DNA from 4 places in the Paracoccus cavernae genome. Region 4 is predicted to be linked to each of the others. Evidence: riboswitches for the same ligand, from Rfam matches in the RefSeq annotation. Region 4 holds a riboswitch; each other region holds the start of a gene.

Region 1 (5,590 bases), on a different contig from region 4:
ACCAATTGGCCGAGCTGCCCTGAAGGATGACCTCGCCCTGGGTGCGCTTGAACACAAGCGGCGCGACCGGATAGCTGTCGTCGACCGGCGGCAGCTCGCCGCGCGCGGCGGCGCGACGGATGTATTCCTGCGGATCGAGCGTCTTGGCCGAGACCGTGATCGTGCCCTGCGCGCCGCCATTCACCGCACCGACGCCGATGCAGTAACGCCCTGCTTCGAGAACCGGCGAGAAGTCGAGGCGCGAGTTGCGACCGTCGGCATCGTCGTTGATCGCGATGCGCTGGCCGCTTTGGTCGAACAGCGCGATCTGCGGATCGACACTGCCGTCGCCGAGCGCGCGCAGCGAGACCGGCGAAGCCTTGTCAAGCGTGAAGCGCAGATAGCGGTTGCGCTCGGCACTGCCTGCCGACGTGATCTCGCCCTTGGCCAGTGCCAGCTCGAGGGATTCGGCTGCGAAAGCCTCGGCCTCGGTGTCGGGGGAACAGGTCAGCGCAGTGCTTTCCATCAAGGGCTGCTGGCCGTCGCGGCCGACTTGCACGGTCACATCGACCGTATCGCGCAGCTCGCCCATGCGCAGACAGTAATCGCCCTGCGCGACATTGATCTCGAGCAGCGAATTGAGCGAATTTTCCATATCGTCATTGCTGCCGATCTCGTTGCCCTCGCTGTCGAGCAACGTGACCGAGGGGTCGCCGTCGGCATTGGAACGCGCCTCGATGCGGATCCTCTGATTCCCGTCCGTCACGCGGAAGCCGAAGATATTGTTCTCTTCGTCGAGAAAGCGCGCCTGAAGCGGCTCGTCGACCGAGGAAATATCCGATTCCTCTGCCGAAGCGCCCAGCCACGGGCCCGCAATGGAGGGGCCGCATTGTGCCTGACCGCTCGCGGCAACCGCCACCTCGACGGCCGCCACGGCATCGTCGGTCGCGGCATCGGCAGCTTCCGCAGCGGCATCCGCTGCAGCCTGGGCGGCCTCCAGAGCGGCGCGCGCGGCGTTTTCGGATTGGCTCCAGCCGGTACCGGCAGAGATCGCAAGCGCCGCGACCGACAGAGTGGCAAGAAGCTGATGGCGGATTGTCATCACAAAATCCCGTTCCTGATTAAACTGTTGCGTGGTCTTTTTCACAAAGGTTAACCCTCCTGCAACGCCAAACAACGCCGGCGGAGGGCAGTCGTTCCGGCGCGGGGCCGGCTTAGGCGAAAGAGACAGGCCCGCGCTCTACAATGCAAGCCGCGATTGCGGCCACTAAAGGGGACGACAGGCTGCAGGCAGACCGCGCCCAGACCGCGGCCCAGACCGCGCGAGGCGGAACTGCAAAGGATCATGTTCTCGACCGCAGCATTCTGCGCTAGATTGCCGCGGTCACCAGAGCATTCCGTTTTCCCGCAGAACGTCTTTCCCCAAAACAACCGCAGCCGCCCGCCTTTTTTCCGGCCGTTCCCGCCGCGAAACTTCCCGCCCCTCTCCGGTGCCGAAAGCGCGCAAACTCGCCCTGACGTTGCGCCGTTTCCAAAGGGAAGGTTGAACTGTGGCTGATCTCGGCTTACGGACCTGCGACCAAACAACGAGTAGGCCATGGCCCAAAACGATTTAGAAGCCCGTCACCTCGAGACGCTCGACCGCGATCTGGGCCGGTTCTCGAACCTGGAAGTGGCGACCGGCTATATCTCCCGCCCGCTCGTCGCGCCGGGGATCGCCTTTGTCTTCATCCTGCTGGCCGGATTGGTCGCAGCGGTCCTTCTGGGGCATTCCAACAATGTGATGATCGTCGTCGTCGCGGCGATCTTCGGGGCCTATATGGCGCTCAATATCGGCGCCAACGACGTGGCCAACAATATGGGTCCGGCAGTCGGGGCCAATGCGCTGACCATGGGCGGCGCGATCATCATCGCGGCGGTCTTTGAAAGCGCGGGTGCGCTGATTGCGGGCGGCGATGTCGTCACCACGATCTCGCGCGGCATCGTCGCGCCCGAAAGCATCGGCACGCAGGCGACCTTCATCTGGGCAATGATGGCGGCGCTGCTGTCTTCGGCGCTTTGGGTGAACCTTGCGACCTGGATCGGCGCGCCGGTCTCGACCACGCATTCGGTGGTGGGCGGCGTCATGGGCGCAGGCATCGCGGCTGCCGGTTTCGGCGCGGTGAACTGGGGCAATGTCACCACCATCGCGGCAAGCTGGGTGATCTCGCCCCTGCTTGGCGGCGCGATTGCGGCCGCCTTCCTGTGGTTCATCAAATCCCAGATCGTCTACCGCGACGACAAGATCGCCGCCGCGCGCCTGTGGGTGCCGGTTCTGGTCGGGATCATGGCGGGCACCTTCTCGAGCTATCTCGCTCTCAAGGGCCTGCGCCAGCTGATCGAGGTCACGCTGACGGGCAGCCTGCTGATCGGCCTCGGCATCGGCATCGCGACCTGGCTGATCATGATCCCCGTGATCCGTCGCCAGTCCGAAGGCGCGGAGAACCGCAACAAATCGCTCAAGCCGCTTTTCGGCATCCCGCTCGTCGTCTCGGCCGCGATGCTGAGCTTTGCTCATGGTGCGAACGATGTCGCCAATGCCGTCGGCCCGTTGGCCGCCATCGTCGAGGCGGCCCAATCGGGTGCGGTCACGGAAAACGTCAGCATCCCGCTGTGGGTCATGCTCATCGGGGCCTTCGGGATCTCGTTCGGACTGTTCCTCTTCGGTCCGAAACTGATCCGCATGGTCGGAAGCCAGATCACCAAGCTCAACCCGATGCGCGCCTTCTGCGTCGCGCTTTCGGCGGCGCTGACGGTGATCGTGGCAAGCGGCATGGGCCTGCCGGTCAGCTCGACCCATATCGCGGTCGGCGCGATTTTCGGCGTGGGTTTCTTCCGCGAATGGGATGCCGAGCGCCGCCTGCGCAAGGCCCGCGTCGCCATGCCGGTCGAAGACCAGCTCGGCCCCGAAGAGCGCCGCCGCCGCAAACTGGTGCGCCGCACCCATGTCACGACGATCGCGACCGCCTGGGTCGTGACCCTGCCCGCCGCCGCGGTGCTGTCGGCGATCATCTTCCTCGGGCTGAACGCGATCTCGGGCTGAGAACGCCCACCGCGCAAGATCTTGCTCCGGCCCGCTGCGGCCGGAGTTTTCATTTGTGCCTCCCGAGAGCACCAGAGCAAATGCCCGCCTTCGACGGCATAAGGCTTGCAACCGGACAGCGACCGCCACATAGTCGCTTGGTCAGAGATGTTGCTTGCAACATGGGAACTGGGTTTCGAACCCGACCGCCCCCGCGACTGTGAGCGGAGAATGCAGCGAGAAAGCCACTGGTGCCACGCACTGGGAAGGCCGCGAGCATGATGATCCGCGAGTCAGGAGACCGATCTCTGACGATCAATCAACCTCCGTCGGGTGTGACGGAAAGGAGCTGACATGTCGCGTATGATCGCAACGGCAAATGCCGTAACTTCCGCCGAACAATCGAGCCCGCGGGCCACGATCATTCTGGCCACGGTCCTTGGTTTGGGCCTCGTTTTCCTCTCGGGCATTGCCCAATCCGAAACCTTGCATGATGCGGCCCATGACCTGCGCCATGCGGCCGGCTATCCCTGCCACTAACCGCACATGGATCTGAAATCTTTGTCCAGCGCCTTGATCGCTGGCGCTGCTGCAGGGCTGATTGCCGCCCTGTTGCAGCTGTGGCTTGTCCAGCCGGTGCTTTTGCACGCCGAGCTTTACGAGGGTGGCGAGCGCGTCCATTTCGCAAGCGCCGCGCCCCACCACCACGGCGAGGCAGAGGACGGGGCGCAGCCCCATGACCATGCGGCCGACCACGCTGCGGACCAAACCGCGCCGACAGCAGCCCCCGCGGCTGATGAAGGGGTGTCCGGCGGCATTGACCTCAAGCGCGACGCGCTGACGGTCTTGTTCTCGATCCTGATCTATGCGGGATATGGGCTGCTCGGCCTTGCCGTTCTGCTGATCGCATTGGGTCGCGGCCAAAACCTGCGGCCGCGCGACGGGATGCTTTGGGGCCTTGCGGGCTTTCTCGCGGTGCAATTCCTCCCCGCCTTGGGACTTGCACCCGAGCTGCCGGGCATGTCCGCCGCCGATCTCGGCCAACGCCAGCTCTGGTGGGGTGCGACCGTGCTCGCCTCCGGCCTCGGGCTCTGGCTCATCGCTTTCGGCACAAGCTGGCGGGCATGGGCTCCGGCCATCGCCCTGATCGCGGCCCCCCATGTGATCGGCGCACCGGCGGTCCATGTGTTCGAAGGTCCCGCTCCGCCGGAACTCGCCTCGGAATTCGCGAGCCGCGCCTTGGGCGTGGGCCTCGTGGGCTGGGTCGTTCTCGGGCTGGTCCTTTTCACGCTGGTCCTGCCCAAACGCACCGCCTGAGCCGTGGCGGAAAGCCTCTCGCAACTCAGGCCGGCGCCTCTGACAGGGGCGCTGGCCGATCGTTTGGCGCAATGCGGCTGGAGCTTCGCGACCGGCCCCGCGCTGTCGGCCCTCACGCTGCAAACCCCGCCCTTTCCGGTTGACCGCGATTACCGCGTTCAGGCCTACGAGACGATTTCAAGCCTGCCCGCATCGTGCAATTTCGGCCTGATCCTGCTCAAATGCGGCGCGACCGGCCCCGAGCTCCTCCCGCGCCATCTGCAACTGCCGGAAGGTTTCGCGCTTGCGGGCATTGCCGCCGCGAAACGCGCGAGCCTCGGCCCCCATCCTTTTGCCGAGCATTTCGGCCATGCCTATCGCGCGCAACAGCACGAGTTGCGGGACCTGATCCTGAGCGGCGCCGCACCCGAGAGAGCCGAGTTCCGCAAGGCGCCGCGTCTGATGCTGCGCTGCCTGTTGCGCCAGCTCGCGGCCGATCACGCCCGAACGGTCGCGTGCTTTGCCCCGCTCCATGACCGGCCGCTCGCCCTGCATCTGGGGTGCGGTTAAGGTTCCACTCCCGCCAGCGCGAGCATGCGGTCCAGAGCGAGATGGCTCTCGAGATGGTCGGCCAAAGCATCAAGAACCGCGTCGATTTTGGCGTCATAGGCCAGATCCGAGACCGCACCGAAGCCGCCGAGATAGGCCGCGCGGAAACCGTCATCGGCAAACAACCCGTGAAGATAGCTGCCCTCGACACGGCCATCGCGGGAAACCGCGCCTTCCGGCGAAGACCCTTGAGTTTGCCCGATCCGCGCAAAGGGCCGCGCGCGATCGGGGCCAGTGGTCTCGCCCAGATGGATCTCGTAGCCCCGCATCGCGGCACCGCTCGCCTCGTGGTGCGCCCTGACCTCGCGCAGAACCTTGCCCGATTGCAGCACCGTTTCGACCGACAAAAGTCCCAGCCCCGCGCTGCTGCCCGCTTCCCCTTCGAGCCCTTCGGGATCATGGATCATCGTCCCGAGCATCTGGTAGCCACCGCAGACCCCCAGAATGCGGCCGCCGCGCCGGTGATGGGCGGCGAGGTCGATATCCCAGCCCTGCGCCCGCAGAAAGGCGAGATCCCCGCGCGTCGATTTGCTGCCCGGAACGATCACAAGATCCAGATCGCCGGGGATCGCCTCACCGGCGCGGATCGCGACCAGATCGACGGCCGGCTCGGCCGCCAGAGGGTCGAGATCGTCGAAATTCGCG
Region 2 (5,590 bases), on a different contig from region 4:
GCAGCCTCGATATCGCGCATCAGCTTACGGTGATGCGGCTGGCCGCCGATTACGCCAGACGCGGCGGCGGGGTGGTCGCGGTCATGCATGACCTGAACCTGACCGCCATGTTTGCCGACCGTATCGCTTTGGTCACAGCGGGGCTGGTCGTAGCTCAGGGCACTCCCGCCGAAGTGCTGACCAACCAGCGCCTTTCCGAGGCCTACGGCTGCGCGCTGGCGGTCAATACCGTGCCGGCCGAGGGGATCTGGATCCTGCCCCACGCCGCCGCCTGAAGGCTTTGCTTCACGTGAAAACCGCAACGGGTCGCACCGCAAGGCGCGACCCGTCCGCATTTGCTTAATCGGCGAATGGGCTCAGGCGCGTTCGGCGATGACCCGCGCCGCGGCCTCGATCGCGCCCGCGCCATGCGGGATGGCAAGCGCGGTCATGCCCGCCTCCATCACGGCCAGCGTGCCGAGGATCTGGTGGGCGTTGGCATGGCCCATATGGGCGACGCGCAGCGCATTGGCGGCATCCTCCGCGCCCAGACCGAGGCCCAGCACCAGCCCCGCCTTCTGGTCGCACCATGCCCGTAGCTCATCGGCGCGCGGCAGGGTCGCCGCCGTGACCGAACGCGCCCGCTCGGACGGTTCCGCCACGGTCAAAGTGATCCCCGATCCGTCCTTGCCCCATGCCTCGAAAGCGGCCCAGACCGCGCGGGCGAGGCCCTCGTGGCGCGCCCAGACGGCGGGGAGGCTTTCCTCGTCGAGGATCATCGTCAGCGCCTCGTTCGCGGCATAGATCATCTGGACCGGCGCGGTGCCGTCCCAGAATTGCCACAACTCGGTCGCTTCGGCGCGGGCGTGCCAGTTCCAGTAAGGCGTGGCCATATCGCTTGGACCCATGGCTTTCGCGCGTTCCGAGAACCACACGAATGCCGCGCCGGGCGGAGACATCAGCCCTTTCTGGCTGGCCGAGACCAGCACATCGATTCCCCAATCATCCATACAGAGCTCTGCACATCCGAGCGAGGCGATCGCATCCACCGCAAACAGCGCGGGATGATCCCCGATCGCGGCTTTCAGCGCCATCAGATCGGCCTGAACCGAGGTTGCCGTGTCGATATGGCAGACCAGCACGGCCTTGATGAGATGGTCCTTGTCGGCAGCCAGCCTTTCCGCCAGTTGCGCGGGATCGGCGGCGCGGGCGGCGAAATCCATGATCTCGACCTCGACCCCCATCGCCTGCGCCGCGCGCGCCCAACCGTGGCCGAAATGGCCCGAGGTCAGGACCAGCGCTCGTTCGCCGCGGTGGAAGAGATTGGCAATCGCGGCCTCCCATCCGGCATGGCCGTTGCCGATATAGGCGGCGAGATGCGCCCGCGTGCCCGCCAAACGCTTGAGCCCCGCCATGAGCCGGAGGTTGAGCGCGGGCAATTCGCCCGAATAGATATCGGGCGAGGGCCGCGCCATCGCGCGCAAAACGCGGTCGGGCAGGGGCGAGGGGCCGGGAATGGCAAGCGTGGTTCGGCCGTTGGCAAAGGTCATCTGGGAGTCCCGAAGCGGAAAGGAGACAGGCGCGTGATCTCTGCGCCGCCCATCGATAGGGCGGCCCGAAAGCAGGGTCAATTCCCGCCTTCGGGTCGGCCCCCTTCGGGTTTGTTCTCGGCCTAGCCCTCCGGCCCTCTCTGCGGTCAGCTTTCGCGGTTTTGCGGCGCGGTCTCTTCGTCGGGCCAACGCTCGTGCAGGATGAGATCGTCCAGAACGCGGCGTTCGGCCCAGCCGCGCGCCTGCAACTCGGGCTGCTCGTACAACTCGGCGACATGGCCGAGGCAGAGATAGGCCACCGGCACGACATGGTGAGGCAGGTTCAGGATGCGGCGCAGATCGGCATCGTGAAAGATGCTGACCCAGCCGACGCCGATCCCCTCGGCCCGCGCTGCCAGCCACAGATTCTGGACCGCGCAGACCGTCGAATAAAGATCGGTGTCGCGGTTGTGGGTGCGCCCGAGAACGACCTTGCCGCCGCGATCGCGGTCGCAGGTGATGCACAGATTGACTGGCGCATCGGTGATGCCTTGCAGTTTCAGCTCGGAATAAAGCTGCCGTTTCCGGCCGTCGAACATGTCTTCGGCTTCGTGATTGGCGGTCTCGAAAGCGGCGCGGATCTGCTGGCGGACGGCGGTGCTTTCGATGATGAGGAAGTTCCACGGCTGCATCAGCCCGACCGAGGGCGCGGCATGGGCGGCTTCGAGCAGGCGGCGCAGGACCTCGGGGGCGATGGGGTCGGGCAGAAACTGGCTGCGCACGTCGCGCCGCTCGTTGATGGCGCGGTAGATCGCCGCGCGCTCGGCCTGCGAAAAGGGCCGCGCGGGTTCGGGATGGTCCGACGGGCTATGTGCCGTTTGGTCGGAATTCGCCGTGTTGTGACCCGAAGGGGGGCGGTTTGGTTGCATGACGTCCCTCGTCTGACAGACCTGCGAGCGCGCCATCGTCCGCATGGCGCAGTCTATGCCGTCTGGCCGGTCTTCTGACTTGGTTTCATCCGGTCGCGGCGCCTTCCCGGCTTGCGCCAGTGACCATGCCGCCCGTCCACCTTACAGCGTTGGGCACGTTGCGGATGTTCGCCGCATTCCCGATTCTCCCGGCCGATCGCGCGGGCACCAGACCCGCGAAACATAGCCCGAACGGCGCCTTTGGGTAAATCCCTTGCGCGGCCTCAGGAGAGGGGGCGTTGCCAATCGCGCGAGGGCGGGTTGCGGATGGCCGCCTGATGGGCCGGCTGCCAAACTGGCGTCATGGCCTTGTCCTGAGCGTAGTAATCGCGAAACCAGCCGACATAACGCGCCGCACCCTCGCGGATATCGGTGCGGTTCACCGTGCCGGTCAGATGCCCGAGCAAGGTGGTGTCGGCCCATGTCGCCTCGACGTCGCCGGGCTGCATCGGCAGCATCTCGAACAGGGCCTCGCGCCCCGAGGCCGCCTCGAGCGCGCGCACAAAGCCCATCAGCGGGACGGGCTGGCCGTTGCCGATATTGACCACGCGCCAGGGCGCGCAGGGCGAGAGGCTGTCGAATTCCGCGGCAGGCCCGCGGCTGGCCGCATTCGGCGCAGGCGGGACCGCATCCATCAGCGCGCGGATCGAGGCAACCAGATCGTCGACGAAGGTGAAATCGCGCATCATGTGACCGTGGTTGAACAGCTTGATCGCGCGCCCCTCGAACAGCGCCGAGGTAAAGAGATGCGGCGCCATATCCGGCCGCCCCCAAGGGCCGTAAACCGTGAAGAAGCGGAACATCGTGATCGGCAGCGCAAAGAGGCCGGCGTAGGAATGCGCCATCATCTCGTTGGACTTCTTGGTCGCGGCATAGAAGGACAGGGGCAGATCGGTCTTGTCGGTCTCGCGGTAGGGCATTTGGGCATTGCCGCCATAGACCGAGCTGCTTGATGCCATCAGCATATGGCGCGGGGGATGGGCGCGGGCCGCTTCAAGCAGCTCGTAGCTGCCTTGCAGGTTCGAGGCGAGATAGGTCTCGGGATGGGTGATCGAATGGCGCACGCCGGCCTGAGCCGCGAGATGGACGACCACATCGGGCTTGTTGGCCGCGAAAAGGTCGCGCAGCAGGCCGGGGGTTTCGATCTTGGCGCGGATCGAGAGATAATTCGGGCTGGCCAGAAGCTGCGCCTCGCGCGCGGCCTTGAGGGCGGGGTCGTAATAGGCGTTGTGATCGTCGACCCCGACCACTTCGCAGCCCTCGCGCAGCAAAAGCCGTGCGAGCGTCGCGCCGATGAAACCTGCCGCTCCGGTGATCAGAACTCTCACAGCGCGGCCTCCACGGTTGTGGATTGCCCGAAGGCGGGGTTGTGGCCGCTGGAGGCGGTGCTGCGCGCCGGCGCGTCTAGCCCCGCGGACATCGGCAGATCGCGCACGACCGGCAAGCGGCGGCGGCGCATCAGCCATGCCACGCCCAAAAGATCGACCGCACCCACCCGCGCGCGCTGGAAATTGTTGTAGTTCGAGCGCCCCGAGGCCCGTTCGGCATGGGTGACGGGTACGGTCACGACCGTCCACCCCTCGCGTTTGATCATGGCGGGCATGAAGCGGTGGATATGGTCGAAGAAGGCGAGATTCAGATAGACCTCGCGCGGGAATGCCTTGAGCCCGCAGCCGCTGTCGCTGACCCCGTCGCCCAAAAGCCCGCCGCGAATGCGGTTCGCGAGCTTCGAGGCCCATCGTTTCGAACGTGTATCCTTGCGCCCGACCCGCTGGCCCTGCACAAGCCCGATACGGTCGCCCGCGGGGGCATCGAGCAGGGGGCGCAGCAGGTCCGGCAGGTTCTCGGGCGGGTTTTGTCCGTCGGCATCCAAGGTTGCGATGATGCGGCCTTTGGCGGCCAGAATGCCGCTGCGGATCGCCGCCGATTGCCCGCAGGAGCTTTGGTGGCAGACCACCCGTAGCTGCGGCATCCGCCGTCTGAGCCGCGCAAGAACATCACGGGTCTGGTCGGTCGATGCATCATCCACGACGATGATTTCGTGATCGGCATCGGCCATGACGCGCGAGATGTCGAGAAGCAGGGCCTCGATATTGCCGGCCTCGTTTTTGGCGGGCAGGACGATGGAGATGTCGAAAGTCATGGTGTGACCTCGTTGGGTTGGAAGAGGGTGTAGGTGTCGCTGCGGTAGGGAAGGCGCGCGACCGGATGCAGGCCCGCGATCTGTGCGCCCGAAAGGTCGAGCAGGACGCCGCCGGGGTGGCTCGCGGCCCAGTCGGCGACGGCCTCGGGCGTGGTCGGACGGGCGACGGGATGGTCGAGCCGCGCGGCGAAGTTGAGCTGGGCGTGATAGGTGCCGTCGGTGATGGCGATGCCTGCATCACGGTAGGGCGCAAGCGCTGCGCCGAGCGGGGTCAGGTCGTAGCGCGCAAAGAGCAACGGGCTGGCCGCGAGATGCAGCGCGATCACGAAAGAAAGCGCCAATGCCCCCAGCCCGATCAGCCCAGAGCGCAGGCGCAAAAAGCCCCAGATGCCCGCTCCGAGGCACAAGAGCCCCAAGGCGGCCGCCCAGAGCGGCTGGCGGAAATCGAGCGCCTCGAGCGCAGGCACCAGACGCAGGCCCGCCGCCACCAGCCCGAGGGCAAGGCCCGCAAGCGGCAGTGCCAGCCACAGATCGCGGCTTGTCCATTGTCTTTGGGCGGGGCCGCGCGCGAGCAGCAGGGCCAGAGCGGGTATTTCGGGCAGCAGGTAATGGGTTTGTTTGCCGCTGATTGCCGAAAAGGCGATGAGCGCGCCGAGAAACCAGATGGTCAGGAAACGGGTCTCGGGTCGGGCGGCAAGGGCGCGCGGCGCCAGTGCGCCCAGCCCCGAGCGGGTCCAGCCGAAGGGCCAGATCAGCATCGGCAGCAAGGCCAGATAGAACCAGACCGGCCGTTGATGCGCAAAGCTCGACGCCATGCGCCCCGCACTTTGCCGCCAGAGGACCTCGATCTGGTAGGGCTCGCCGCCGATGACCAGCGCCGGAAGAAGCCACAGCGCGACCAGCACGATCGCCACGCCAAGGGCGAGCGCCAGCCCGCGAAACCATTTGCTCACAGGCGCTCTCGGCGCGGG
Region 3 (5,590 bases), on a different contig from region 4:
ATCTTGAGGATGCAGCCGATCCGCGGACGCCCCAGCAACGAGAGCGGCACGACCTCCAGCCCTGTCACCCGACCCGTGCCCGCATCGCGCAACACCGAAAGCCCCGCCAGCGCCAGCGCCATCGCGAAATCCTCGCCGCCTGTGCGCATCGTGGCCGAACCCCAGAGATCGATCATCACCGATTGCGGCCAGTCGCCGTGATCTTGCAGATAGCTGCGGATGAACTCCTCGGCCATGGCGCGTCCCTTGGCCTCGGCCTCGGGCGAGGGCAGGGCGCGGGGATCGACCGCGTAAAGGTTGCGGCCCGTGGGGGCGACATCGCGCGCGCCGCGCCACGGGCTGCCCGACGGGCCGGGCGCGACATGGCGGCCCGCCAAAGCGCGGGCAAGCCCCTCGACCTCGCCCTCGGCCGCGCCCCAGATATGGAGCCCGTCGGTATAGCGGCTTTCCTTGAGCTCGCAGACGAAACGGTCGAGCGAGCCGAGCGCTTCGGGCGCTGCCGCAGGATCAAGCCCGAGTTCGGCGAAAAGGCCTAAGGCCTCGGCCTCGTCGCGGATCATGTCGGCCAAGCGGTCGCGGCGCGCGGGATCGATGCCGTCGGCCAAGGCATAGCGGTCGAGCATCTGCTCGAGGCTGACGAATTTCTCCGGCAGCTGCGCGGGTTTGAGCGGCGGGGGCATATGGCCGAGCGTCAGCGCGCCCAGCCGGCGGCGCGCCTGTGCGGCTTCGCCCGGATCGTTGACGATGAAGGGATAGATCACCGGCAGCGCGCCGGTCAGCGCCTCGGGCCAGCAAGTCCGAGACTGCGCGACGGCCTTGCCCGGCAGCCATTCGAGCGTGCCATGCGCCCCGAGATGGAGGATCGCTTTCACGCGGGTCGCAAGCCAAAGATAGAAGGCGACATAGGCATGGCGGGGCGGGGCGGAGAGGTCGTGATAGCCGCTCTCGCGATCCGCGATCCGGCCGCGCTCGGGCTGGAGCGCGACGAGATGCGAACCCTGCGCCACGGCGTGGAAATGGACCGCGCCGCCGTGGATCTGTGGGTCCTCCTCGGGCGTGCCCCAATGGTCGCGGAGCGATTTGCGCAGCTCTTTGGGTAGTCGGGCCAAGGCTTTGCGGTAGTCGGCGAGCGGCCAGTGCAGGGTGCGGTTGCGCAAAAGGGGTGCGAGTGCCTCGGGCTCTTCGCCCAAACCACGCAAGATCGCCTCCGCCGAAAGCGTGGCATCGAGGCCGACCGCATGGGCATCCAGCCACGGCTTGCCCGGATAGGTCGAAAGCACCAAAGCCAGTGCGGGCGCAGGCGCAGGTGCGGGCTCGGGTTGCAATGCGCACCAGCCCAGCACCCGCGCGGCCAACGCCGCGATCCGGTCGGGCAGCGGGTGGTGGCGGGGGAGCGCGATTTGCAGATCGGGGTCATGGCGTCCTGCCTCTTTGACCGAGATGATCTGCGCGGGAACGCGGCCGTCGACCTCGGGCAGAACGACATGCATCGCCATATCGGCCGGCGACAGGCCGCGGCTGCTCTCGGCCCAAAGACGCGCCTCGGCGGTCGACAGTACCGCCTGGAAAACCGGCGGGCCGGAGCGGAGGGCACAATCGGGATCGCCGCTCGAGAAGGCGGTGGTATTGACCACGGCAAGCGGCGGATTTTCGGCAAAAGCCGCATGCAGGAAGCGCTGCGCTTCTGCCGATTTCAGCGAGGGCAGGAAGATCCCCTGCGCCGTGACGCCTTTGGCCGCGAAAGCCGCGATCAGCGCATGGATCGGGGCGATGTCGCCCGCAAGGAGCCACGCGCGGTAGAAGGGAATGGCGATCCAGCCTTGCGCCCTCTTCGTGGCGGAGCTTTGCGGGTCCAGCCAGCCCGCTTCGGGCAAGGGTTCGGGCAAAGGCTGGGCGAGGGGATCGGTCTCGGCCGCGAACTCTCCACCCGCCAAAAGCCGCAGCGCGGCGGCTGCCGCCTCGACCCCGCCGATCGCGCAAAGCCGGTTCAGCCGGTGCCACAGGGCGGCATCGACATTCGACAGGCCCATCAGCCCCGCATCCACGCCCCCGTCGCCGCGCAAAAGCACTAGCCGGATGCCGCGACGGCGGGCGAGATCCTGCAGGGCCATGACTCCGTGGGGCCAATAGCTCTGCCCGCCCAGAAGCCGCACCAGAATGGCGCGTGCGCCCGAAAGCGTGGCCTCGATATACTGATCGACCGAGACCGGATGCGTCAGCCGTGCCAGCGGCGCGAGGCGAAGCGGGGGCAGATGCTCCCGCCCGTCGTGCCAAGCCTGGGCAAAGGCCCCAAGATCGCTGTCGGAAAAGGACAACACGGCAAGATCCGCGGGGCTTTGCCCGAGATCTTGCGGCGTGGCGCTTTCTTCAAGCCCGCCCTTTTCGCGAAAGACGACATGCATCAGCCGACAAGCACCTTGCGGATGGCGGCGGGGTCGATGTCGTGATGCTCGGCGATCACCACGAGCTGCGAATGGCGCGGACCCCGCCACGGCTGGTCGTATTGGTGGCGCACCCGCGCTCCGACGGCCTGCACCAAAAGCCGCATCGGCTTGCCCGCAACCGCGACATGACCTTTGACACGCAGGATATGCTGCTCGCGGGCAAGGCGCTCGATGCGGGCGGCCAGATCGGCGGGATCGGTGATCTCGGGGAGATCGACCACGATGCTTTCGAAATCCTCGTGTTCGTGATCGTCGGCCCCGTCGTGATGCGAGGGGCGCGCGGCCAGATCGTCCTCGGCCTTGGCCTCGAGCCCGAGGATCACGCGCGGATCGATCACACCTTCGCTGATCTCGATCACCGGCAGGCTGCGCTGGGCGATCGCGGCAAGGCGGGTGCGGGCTGCGGCTTTGACCGCCTCGCTTGCGAGATCGGCTTTGGTCAAAAGCACGATATCGGCGCAGTTGACCTGATCCTCGAAAACCTCGGCCAGCGGGCTGTCGTGACCGGAGCCTTCGGTCTCGCCCTCGTCAAAGGCGCCTGCGGCCAAGGCCTCGCTGTCGGCCAAAGCGATCACCCCGTCGACGGTAATGCGCGAGCGGATCGCAGGCCAGTCGAAGGCCTTGAGGAGAGGCTTGGGCAGAGCCAGGCCCGAGGTCTCGATCAGGATGTGGTCGGGCGGCTCGGGCAGGGCCAGAAGTTGCTCCATCGCGGGCAGGAAGTCGTCGGCAACCGTGCAGCAGATGCAGCCGTTCGCCAGTTCGAGGATGTTGTTTTCGGGGCAATCGCTGCTGGCGCAGGATTTCAGGATCTCGCCGTCGACGCCGGCTGTGCCGAATTCGTTGACCAGAACCGCCAGCCTTTTGCCGCCGGCATTGCCGATCAGATGGCGGATCAGCGTGGTTTTCCCCGCGCCGAGAAAGCCCGTGATCACGGTAACGGGGGTTTTGGCGAGAGTTCGGGTGCGGGTTTCGGCAACAGTGCCGGAAAGCGGGGCGGTCGTCGGAAAAGTCATGCCGGATCCTTTGCGGGGCTGGGCGCAAGCGGGGTTGCAATAAGGGAGGGGGCGGGAAGCGGCGGGATGCGCGCGACGGTATTCTTGCGAAAGAGTGCCGAGCGTTCGCGCCACGGCACGATCCCGTCTTCGCTGTCGCGGTATTGGCGCGCCATGGTGGCGACCTCGCCGGCGTCGTCGGGGGCAAGGCCGCCCTGAACATAGCTCCATGCGCCGGGGCGGCTCAGCGCGACGGCGCAGCCCTCGGCGCAGGCCTGAAGGCAGGAGGCGGGGACGATGCGGATGCCTTCGGGCAGGTCTCCTGCCGCGACCGCCGCCAAAAGGCGCGCGCCGGGCACGATGCCGTCCTCGGGCACGGGCTGGCCCATGCGGCAGGTCTGGCAGATGTACAGCGTGGTTTCCACAAGCGCCCCTTCGGTTTTGCGAAAGGGCGGGCGGAGGGGGCAAGGGCGGGTGGTCCGATGCCATCCATCCGCGGCACACCCCGTCCGCATCATTGGTTATCTCGCAAAGGCAGGTCTCCCGGCTTGCGGATCTGGGCACGGGGCCCGCGCTTCTCCTGCCTTCCCGGGACAGGCCCAGTGGCGGTGGAGAAGCTCTCCGGTCACGGTCGCGGGGGCGGCTGCACTCGGGCCTTCGGACGCGCGTTTGACGCGGCGCTGTCGGGCTTGGTGCATTCCCTCTTAGCCTGTGTCGCCACAGGAACCATTGCCCGCCCTTGATGCCGCCAAGCCGCGCGCCAAGTCAAGCCGCGTTCGGGTTGCCGATTGGTGCCGGTGGTGTCGGGCCCGCATTCCGCCCCCGCCGGACCAGCGCTGCGGGCTTGCCAGAGGGGCGCGTGCCGGACTAGGCAGAAAGGCGAATCCCTCTCCGGCCAAGGCCGGAACGTTGCGGCAAACCCGTCCGGAAAAGGTTGATACTCGACATGATGAATGACGCGCAACATGCGGAAAAAATGCAAAAAATCAAAGCTGCAAAGGATCGCGTCAACGAGGAGCGTCAAGGCGAGAAGGGCCTGATCATCGTTCATACCGGCGCGGGCAAAGGCAAGTCATCCTCGGCTTTCGGCATGGTCATGCGCGCCATCGCCCACGAGATGCCCTGCGCCGTCGTCCAATTCATCAAAGGCAGCCGCGAGACCGGCGAGCGCCGCCTGCTGACCACCCATTTCCCGCATCTGTGCCAGTTCCACACGATGGGCGAAGGCTTCACTTGGGAGGTTCAGGACCGCGCCCGCGACATTGCTGCGGCGCAGGCGGGTTGGGAGAAAGCCAAATCCCTGATCCGCGATCCGGCGATCCGGTTTGTGCTACTCGACGAGATCAATATCGCCTTGCGCAACGACTACCTTGATCCGGCCGAGGTCTGCGCCTTCCTGCGCGACGAAAAGCCTGCGATGACGCATGTCGTGCTGACCGGCCGCAATGCCAAGCCCGAGCTGGTCGAACTGGCCGATCTCGTGACCGAAATGGCGCTGGTGAAACATCCGTGGCGGGCGGGGATCAAGGGGCAGGCGGGGATCGAATTCTGATGCCCGCGCTGATGATCCAAGGCACCGGCTCGAATGTCGGGAAGTCGCTGATCGTCGCGGGGATCTGCCGCGCCTTGCGCCGCCGCGGGCTTTCGGTCGCGCCGTTCAAGCCGCAAAACATGTCGAACAATGCCGCCGTGACCGCCGATGGCGGCGAGATCGGGCGGGCGCAGGCGCTGCAGGCGCGCGCGGCGGGGCTTGCGCCCCACAGCGACATGAACCCCGTCCTTTTGAAGCCGGAAAGCGAGATGGGCGCGCAGGTGATCGTGCAGGGCAAGCGGCTCGGTGCTTTTCGCGCGCGCGATTACTGGGGGATGAAGGCCGATCTGATGGCGGCGGTGCTCGAAAGCTTTCGCCGCCTCGAAGCCGCCCATGACATCGTGATCGTCGAGGGCGCGGGCAGCGCGTCGGAAGTCAATCTGCGGGCGAGCGATATCGCCAATATGGGGTTTGCCCAAGCTGTGGGCCTGCCGGTTTTTCTTGTCGGCGACATTGATCGCGGCGGGGTGATCGCGCAGATCGCGGGCACGAAAACGGTTATCGCGCCCGACGATGCAGCGCGGATAAAAGGCTTCATCGTCAACAAGTTCCGCGGCGATCCG
Region 4 (5,590 bases):
GCCGGCCCCGTTGATCGGGGCCGGCCCGCCCTGCGCGCCTTGTAGGGCCACATGACGCCTCGTGACGCCAAACGGACGGAAGGCGCCCGCACCCCTTCCCGCTCACGAAAAAACCGGCCCCGATCAAGAAAACGATTGTCGCCTAGCGGAGCGTCGCGATCCGCGATACGATTTGCGCGATGAACGAACGTATGCGCCCCGTTGATTGCCCCGAACTGCCCAAGCCCCGCAGCTTTTGGCAGCGAATCGCCGATCGTCTGGCGCTATTGGTGGGACTGGGGCCGCGCAAGGCCACCCCGCCTGAACGCTCGGTCGCTTTTACCATTGCCGTGATAGCCCTTGGTGCCAAGCTCGCCAAAGCCGACGGCGCAGTCCAGCGCTCGGAAATTTCGGCCTTCCGCAGGGTTTTCGTGATCCCGCGTTCCGAAGAAAAGAACGCGGCCCGCGTGTTCGACCTCGCCCGTCAGGATGTCGCGGGTTTCGACGGCTGGGCCAGACGGATCGCCAAAATGTTCGAGCCGGGCGATCCGGTGCTGATCGACCTGATCGAGGGGCTTTTCGTCATCGCCGTCGCAGATGGCGAGATGCACGAGGCCGAAATCGTCTTTATCGACGAGGTGGCGCGCATCCTCGGCGTCGCACCCGAACAGGTAGCCACATTGCGCCTGCGTTACGACCCGTCGCAGCAATGCCTGCCCTGCGAGATCCTCGGGATTTCCGCCGATACGCCGCTGCCCGAGGCGCGCAAACGCTGGCGCGATCTCATCCGCGAGGCCCATCCCGACCTCGCCGTCGGGCGCGGCCTTCCGCCCGAGGCGGTCCGTCTGGCCGAAACCCGCACCCGCGCGATCAACGAGGCATGGGAGCAATTCCGCGAGGCCCATCGCCCGCGCAACCTCGTCGAGCCCGCCTGACCGCGCCGGACCGCGGGCCGTTCGGCGCGCCAATGCGGGCAAAGGTTTCCATTCGATACGACGGGGTTATAATGACTCCGATCCGGCCCAGCCGCAGAGGCTTGGCCCTGCAACCGCGAAGATGGCTGATTTACATGAAACTTCTTGCCTCGCCCCTTGTGAAACCGGCGCTTCTGGCGCTGCTGGTTGCCGCTCCTTTGCCGCTTTTCGCCCAAGCTTACGAGCCGCCTGCGGCCGATCAGGACAGCGCGGGCAACGGGAGCGACGAAGGTGATCGCGAAATCGGCAAGACCTTCGAGCGCGGCCTGAACTCGCTGTTTGAGGATCTCTTGCGCGATATCGAGCCGCATATGGAGGCGATCGGCCGCGATCTTGGTGCCAAGGTCAACGAATTCGCGCCGGTCTTCGACGATCTCGGCGCAATGATGGATGATATCGGCAATTACCAAGCGCCCGAACGGCTGGCCAATGGCGACATTCTGATCCGGCGCAAACCCGATGCGCCGCCGCCCCCGCCCCTCAGCGACAAGTTTCAGGAGCTGACCCGCCCCTCGCCCGACATGGACCCCCGCCTCGCCCCCGAGCGCGGGCCCGATCCGTGGCGCAACGCGCCCGAGCCCGCGCCGGCCGTGCCGCAAGGCCAAGGCGGCCAGATCGATCTTTGACGAAAAAGGGCGCCGCGGCGCCCTTTCCTTTTCCCACTCGGGACCGGCCCCTCACCAGTTGGTCGAAAAGCCGATCTGCGCGCTGCGTCCGCGCCAGCCGTAGCCCCAAGCCTCTTTGGTTTCGGTATCGAAGACGTTCTCGACCCGCGCCACCAACTTGACGCGATCGTTGAGCGCATAATCGCCATAGAGGTCGAGCGTGGTGAAATCGGGCAGCTCTGCCGTGGTTCCGCCAACCCAGCCCTGCGGCGCATAGACGCCCGCGACATGGCGCAGATCCGCCCCGACCGTGCCTTGACCGTGCTGGTAGCTTGCGCCGAGAACCGCCTCGTGACGCGGGATATAGACCGCGCGCGCACCATCGGACTGGTCGACATCGATATAGCTATAGCTACCGCGCAGACTGAAATTGTCGCGCAACGCGTAGCTGCCGGCTATCTCGACGCCGCGCCGGACGGTATCTCCGGCCACATTGACCGAGCAAAAGCCGGTGGCGCAGCTTCCCGACGAAATCATATCGGTCAGCTTCTCGCGAAAGAGCGTGACATCAACCTGCCCGCGCCCGTCGGCGGTTTCGGCGGCAAGGCCGATATCGATGCTGCGGTTCACCTCGGGCGACAGATCGGGGTTGCCGACGCTCCAGCCCGGATAGCCGAAGAGCTCGGTAAAGGTCGGGTTGGTCATGCCGGCCCCCGCCGAGGCATGGAGCCGCAGGCCATTGCCGAAATCCTTGGAGAGGCCGAGGTTCCAGCTGGTGAAATCGCGAAAACCCTTGTTGTTGTCGCGCCGGATGCCCGCCTGCACGTCCAGCCCGTTGCCGTAAAAGCCGCGATATTCCAGCGCGACGGAATCGGTGCTTTTCTCCTGCGCGGCAATGCCGGTCGCGCTCTCGCTCCAGCGGATCTGCTCGGCCATGATGTTGAGCAGATGATTGGCCGCCTCGACCTCCACCCCGTCGAGCGAAAGGCTCGCGCGGTATTTCAGCGCCCGCGTCACGCCGAGCATCTGAACGGGAAAATCACCGGGGAAATCCTGCGCGTAACGGCTGCGCTCGTAGCTCAGCCGATGGGTCAGGCGGCCGTCGAGCGTATCGAATTCCGCGAAAACCTGCCCGATCCGTTCGTCGCGCTTGCTGTTGAGGTCACGGATATCCTGCATGTAATCGGCCTCGCCGGTCGCGAGGTAGTCGGAATTGTCGTAGCCGTAGGTCTCGCGCGCCTGGGACTGGGTCAGCCCGAACCGCAGCGTCTCGGTCGCTTGCCAATCGCCCGAAAGCGTCAGGCTGCGGCGGCGCGAGCCGTCCTTTTCGCCGCCCTTGCCCGAGGCGTCATAGCCGTGATCGTCGCGCGCGCCGTAAGACAGGCTGACCCCGCCCTGCGCACCGCGCGCATAGGCAAAGGCCGAGGCGTCATAGCCGTCGCCGACCATGGCGCGGATCTCTCCGCCCGTCCCCGGTTCGGTGCTGCGCCGCGTGATGATGTTGACGACACCGGCAGAGGCGCGCGAGCCGAAGAAGACCGATTGCGGGCCGCGCAGGATCTCGAGCCGCTCGACCTCGCCGATGCCCATGCCCGAGAGGATGAAGGCCTCGCCGCCGCCGCGCGCCTCGACGCCGTCGACCAGCACGAGCGTGTGGTTCGCCGGAGCGCCGCGCATCCGGATCGAGCCGAAGCTGAGGCCGGTTTCGCTGACCGACACCCCCGGAAGTCCGGTCAGCGCCGCGCGCAACGAAGGCGTGGCGCGGCTGCGCATCTCTTCGCCTTCGACGATGCTATAGGCGCGCCCGTAAGCATCCGTGGCGATGGGCGAGAGGCCGCCGTCGATGGTCACGGTATCGAGCAGCACCGGCGAGGCGGCGTCCTGCGCGACGCCAGCCAGCGGAAAAGCGGTCGAAAGCGCGGCCAAAGCGGCCAGGCCGGTCAGGTTGCGGGGATGGCGTGATCTGGTTTTCACGGCGGAATCCTTGCGTCATCCGGAGCGTTCTCCGGAAGGGATGAAAAGATGTCTTCGGACGGAAAACCGCCGCAGACGGGTGAGGTTGGTCACCGCTGCGGTCAATCCGCTTCGCAGGTCCGCCCCGGACCCCGAATGGGTGATCGCGCCGGCAGGTCTCCTGACTCGCGGGTCAAAGCATCAGACCTGCCTTCCCGGTTGCCCAGTGGCGTGTCGGCCGTCGCTCGCCGCTTACAGTTGCGGGGGCAGTTGCGGGATCTCACCGCATTCCCTTTTCATCCGGATGTTCCGGAACCGTAGCCGCACCAATTAGCCGCGCTGCCCGCCGCCGGTCAAGGCCGCAGCCTGTCAGATGTGCGCGCGGCAGCGGTCGCCAAAAGAAAACCCGCCGCATGGATGCGGCGGGTTTCTATGCATTCAGGCTTTGGAAAAAGCCTCAGCCGTGGTTCTGGCGGTTCTCGATCAGATCCTCGACCACCGAAGGATCGGCCAAAGTCGAGATATCGCCCAAAGCACCGAAATCGTTCTCGGCGATCTTGCGCAGGATGCGGCGCATGATTTTGCCCGAGCGGGTTTTCGGCAGGCCCGGTGCCCACTGGATGAGATCGGGCTTGGCGATCGGACCGATCTCGGTGCGCACCCATGTTTCAAGCTCTTTGCGCAGATCGTCCGAGGGCTCGATCCCGTTCATCAGCGTGACATAGGCATAGATCCCCTGCCCCTTGAGGCTATGGGGGTAGCCGACCACAGCGGCCTCGGCGACCTTCACATGGGCGACCAGCGCGGATTCGACTTCGGCCGTGCCCATGCGGTGGCCCGAGACGTTGATCACGTCGTCGACGCGGCCGGTGATCCAGTAATAGCCGTCCTCGTCGCGGCGGCAGCCGTCGCCGGTGAAATAGGTGCCGGGATATTGCTGGAAATAGGTCTCCATGAAGCGTTCGTGATCGCCCCAGATCGTGCGCATCTGGCCGGGCCAGCTGTCCGAGAAGCACAGGACGCCCTCGACCCCGTTACCTTCTTGTACGGCAGCAGTCGCGGCATCGAGAACGACCGGCTTCACCCCGAAGAAGGGCAGCGTCGCCGAACCGGGCTTGGTGTCGATCGCGCCCGGAAGCGAGGTGATCATATGGCCGCCGGTCTCGGTCTGCCAGAAGGTGTCGACGATCGGGCAGCGGCCTTTGCCGACGTGCTTGTCGTACCAGACCCATGCCTCGGGGTTGATCGGCTCGCCGACCGTGCCCAGCACACGCAGGCTGGTGAGGTCGTATTTGTCGACCCATTCCGGCCCCTGCCCCATGAGCGAACGGATCGCGGTCGGGGCGGTATAGAACTGGTTGACCTTGTGCTTTTCGCAAACCGCCCAGAACCGGCCCGGATCGGGGAAGTTCGGCACGCCCTCGAACATCAGCGTCGTGCCGCCGTTGGCAAGCGGGCCATAGACGATATAGCTGTGGCCGGTGACCCAGCCCACATCGGCCGTGCACCAATAGACGTCGCCGTCCTTGTAGTCGAAGACCATCTGATGGGTCATCGCCGCATAGCACAGATAGCCGCCGCTGCTATGGACGACGCCCTTGGGCTTGCCGGTCGAACCCGAGGTATACAGGATGAAAAGCGGATCCTCGGCATTCATCGGCCGCGGCGGGCAATCGGGCGCGACCTCTTTCATCTGGGCCAGCACATCGACATCGCGGCCCTGGACCCAGGTGGTCTGGTCGCCGGTATGTTTGACGACAAGGCAGCGCACGCGGTCCGAGCAATGCAGCAGCGCTGCATCGGCATTCGACTTCAAGGGCGTGCGGCGGCCGCCCCTCGGGGCGGTGTCGCAGGTAATCACGACTTTCGCGCCGCAATCGTTGATGCGGTTGGCGAGGGCATCGGGCGAGAAGCCCGCGAAGACCACCGAATGGACCGCGCCGATCCGCGCACAAGCGAGCATGGCATAGGCCGCCTCGGGGATCATCGGCAGATAGATCACCACGCGGTCGCCGCGCATCACGCCCTGGCTCAGCAGCACATTGGCGAAACGGTTCACGCTTTCGGAGAGCTCGCCAT

Evidence for each region. Region 4 has a riboswitch for cobalamin ahead of ACFFUC_RS09175 (TonB-dependent receptor plug domain-containing protein). Riboswitches for the same ligand answer to the same signal wherever they lie in the genome.
Region 1: linked by a shared signal. The riboswitch ahead of ACFFUC_RS04645 (CbtB domain-containing protein) and the one ahead of ACFFUC_RS09175 (TonB-dependent receptor plug domain-containing protein) in region 4 are both predicted to bind cobalamin.
Region 2: linked by a shared signal. The riboswitch ahead of bluB (5,6-dimethylbenzimidazole synthase) and the one ahead of ACFFUC_RS09175 (TonB-dependent receptor plug domain-containing protein) in region 4 are both predicted to bind cobalamin.
Region 3: linked by a shared signal. The riboswitch ahead of ACFFUC_RS04620 (DUF1636 domain-containing protein) and the one ahead of ACFFUC_RS09175 (TonB-dependent receptor plug domain-containing protein) in region 4 are both predicted to bind cobalamin.

Annotation. Positions count from the first base shown of each region.
Region 1 is NZ_JBHMDZ010000002.1:207,117-212,706, reverse strand. It holds gene ACFFUC_RS04655 (DVUA0089 family protein) at 1-1,081, opposite strand, end outside; gene ACFFUC_RS04650 (inorganic phosphate transporter) at 1,577-3,061, shown strand; cobalamin riboswitch at 3,190-3,364, shown strand; gene ACFFUC_RS04645 (CbtB domain-containing protein) at 3,395-3,580, shown strand; gene ACFFUC_RS04640 (CbtA family protein) at 3,587-4,357, shown strand; gene ACFFUC_RS04635 (hypothetical protein) at 4,361-4,906, shown strand; gene ACFFUC_RS04630 (cobyric acid synthase) at 4,903-5,590, opposite strand, start outside.
Region 2 is NZ_JBHMDZ010000001.1:343,769-349,358, reverse strand. It holds gene ACFFUC_RS01760 (heme ABC transporter ATP-binding protein) at 1-275, shown strand, start outside; gene ACFFUC_RS01755 (pyridoxal-phosphate-dependent aminotransferase family protein) at 357-1,529, opposite strand; gene bluB (5,6-dimethylbenzimidazole synthase) at 1,676-2,437, opposite strand; cobalamin riboswitch at 2,485-2,664, opposite strand; gene ACFFUC_RS01745 (NAD-dependent epimerase/dehydratase family protein) at 2,701-3,804, opposite strand; gene ACFFUC_RS01740 (glycosyltransferase family 2 protein) at 3,801-4,619, opposite strand; gene ACFFUC_RS01735 (ArnT family glycosyltransferase) at 4,616-5,590, opposite strand, start outside.
Region 3 is NZ_JBHMDZ010000002.1:201,342-206,931, forward strand. It holds gene cobN (cobaltochelatase subunit CobN) at 1-2,402, opposite strand, end outside; gene cobW (cobalamin biosynthesis protein CobW) at 2,402-3,457, opposite strand; gene ACFFUC_RS04620 (DUF1636 domain-containing protein) at 3,454-3,861, opposite strand; cobalamin riboswitch at 3,953-4,182, opposite strand; gene cobO (cob(I)yrinic acid a,c-diamide adenosyltransferase) at 4,383-4,988, shown strand; gene ACFFUC_RS04630 (cobyric acid synthase) at 4,988-5,590, shown strand, end outside.
Region 4 is NZ_JBHMDZ010000010.1:35,852-41,441, forward strand. It holds gene ACFFUC_RS09165 (TerB family tellurite resistance protein) at 180-914, shown strand; gene ACFFUC_RS09170 (hypothetical protein) at 1,049-1,579, shown strand; gene ACFFUC_RS09175 (TonB-dependent receptor plug domain-containing protein) at 1,631-3,532, opposite strand; cobalamin riboswitch at 3,666-3,846, opposite strand; gene acs (acetate--CoA ligase) at 3,969-5,590, opposite strand, start outside.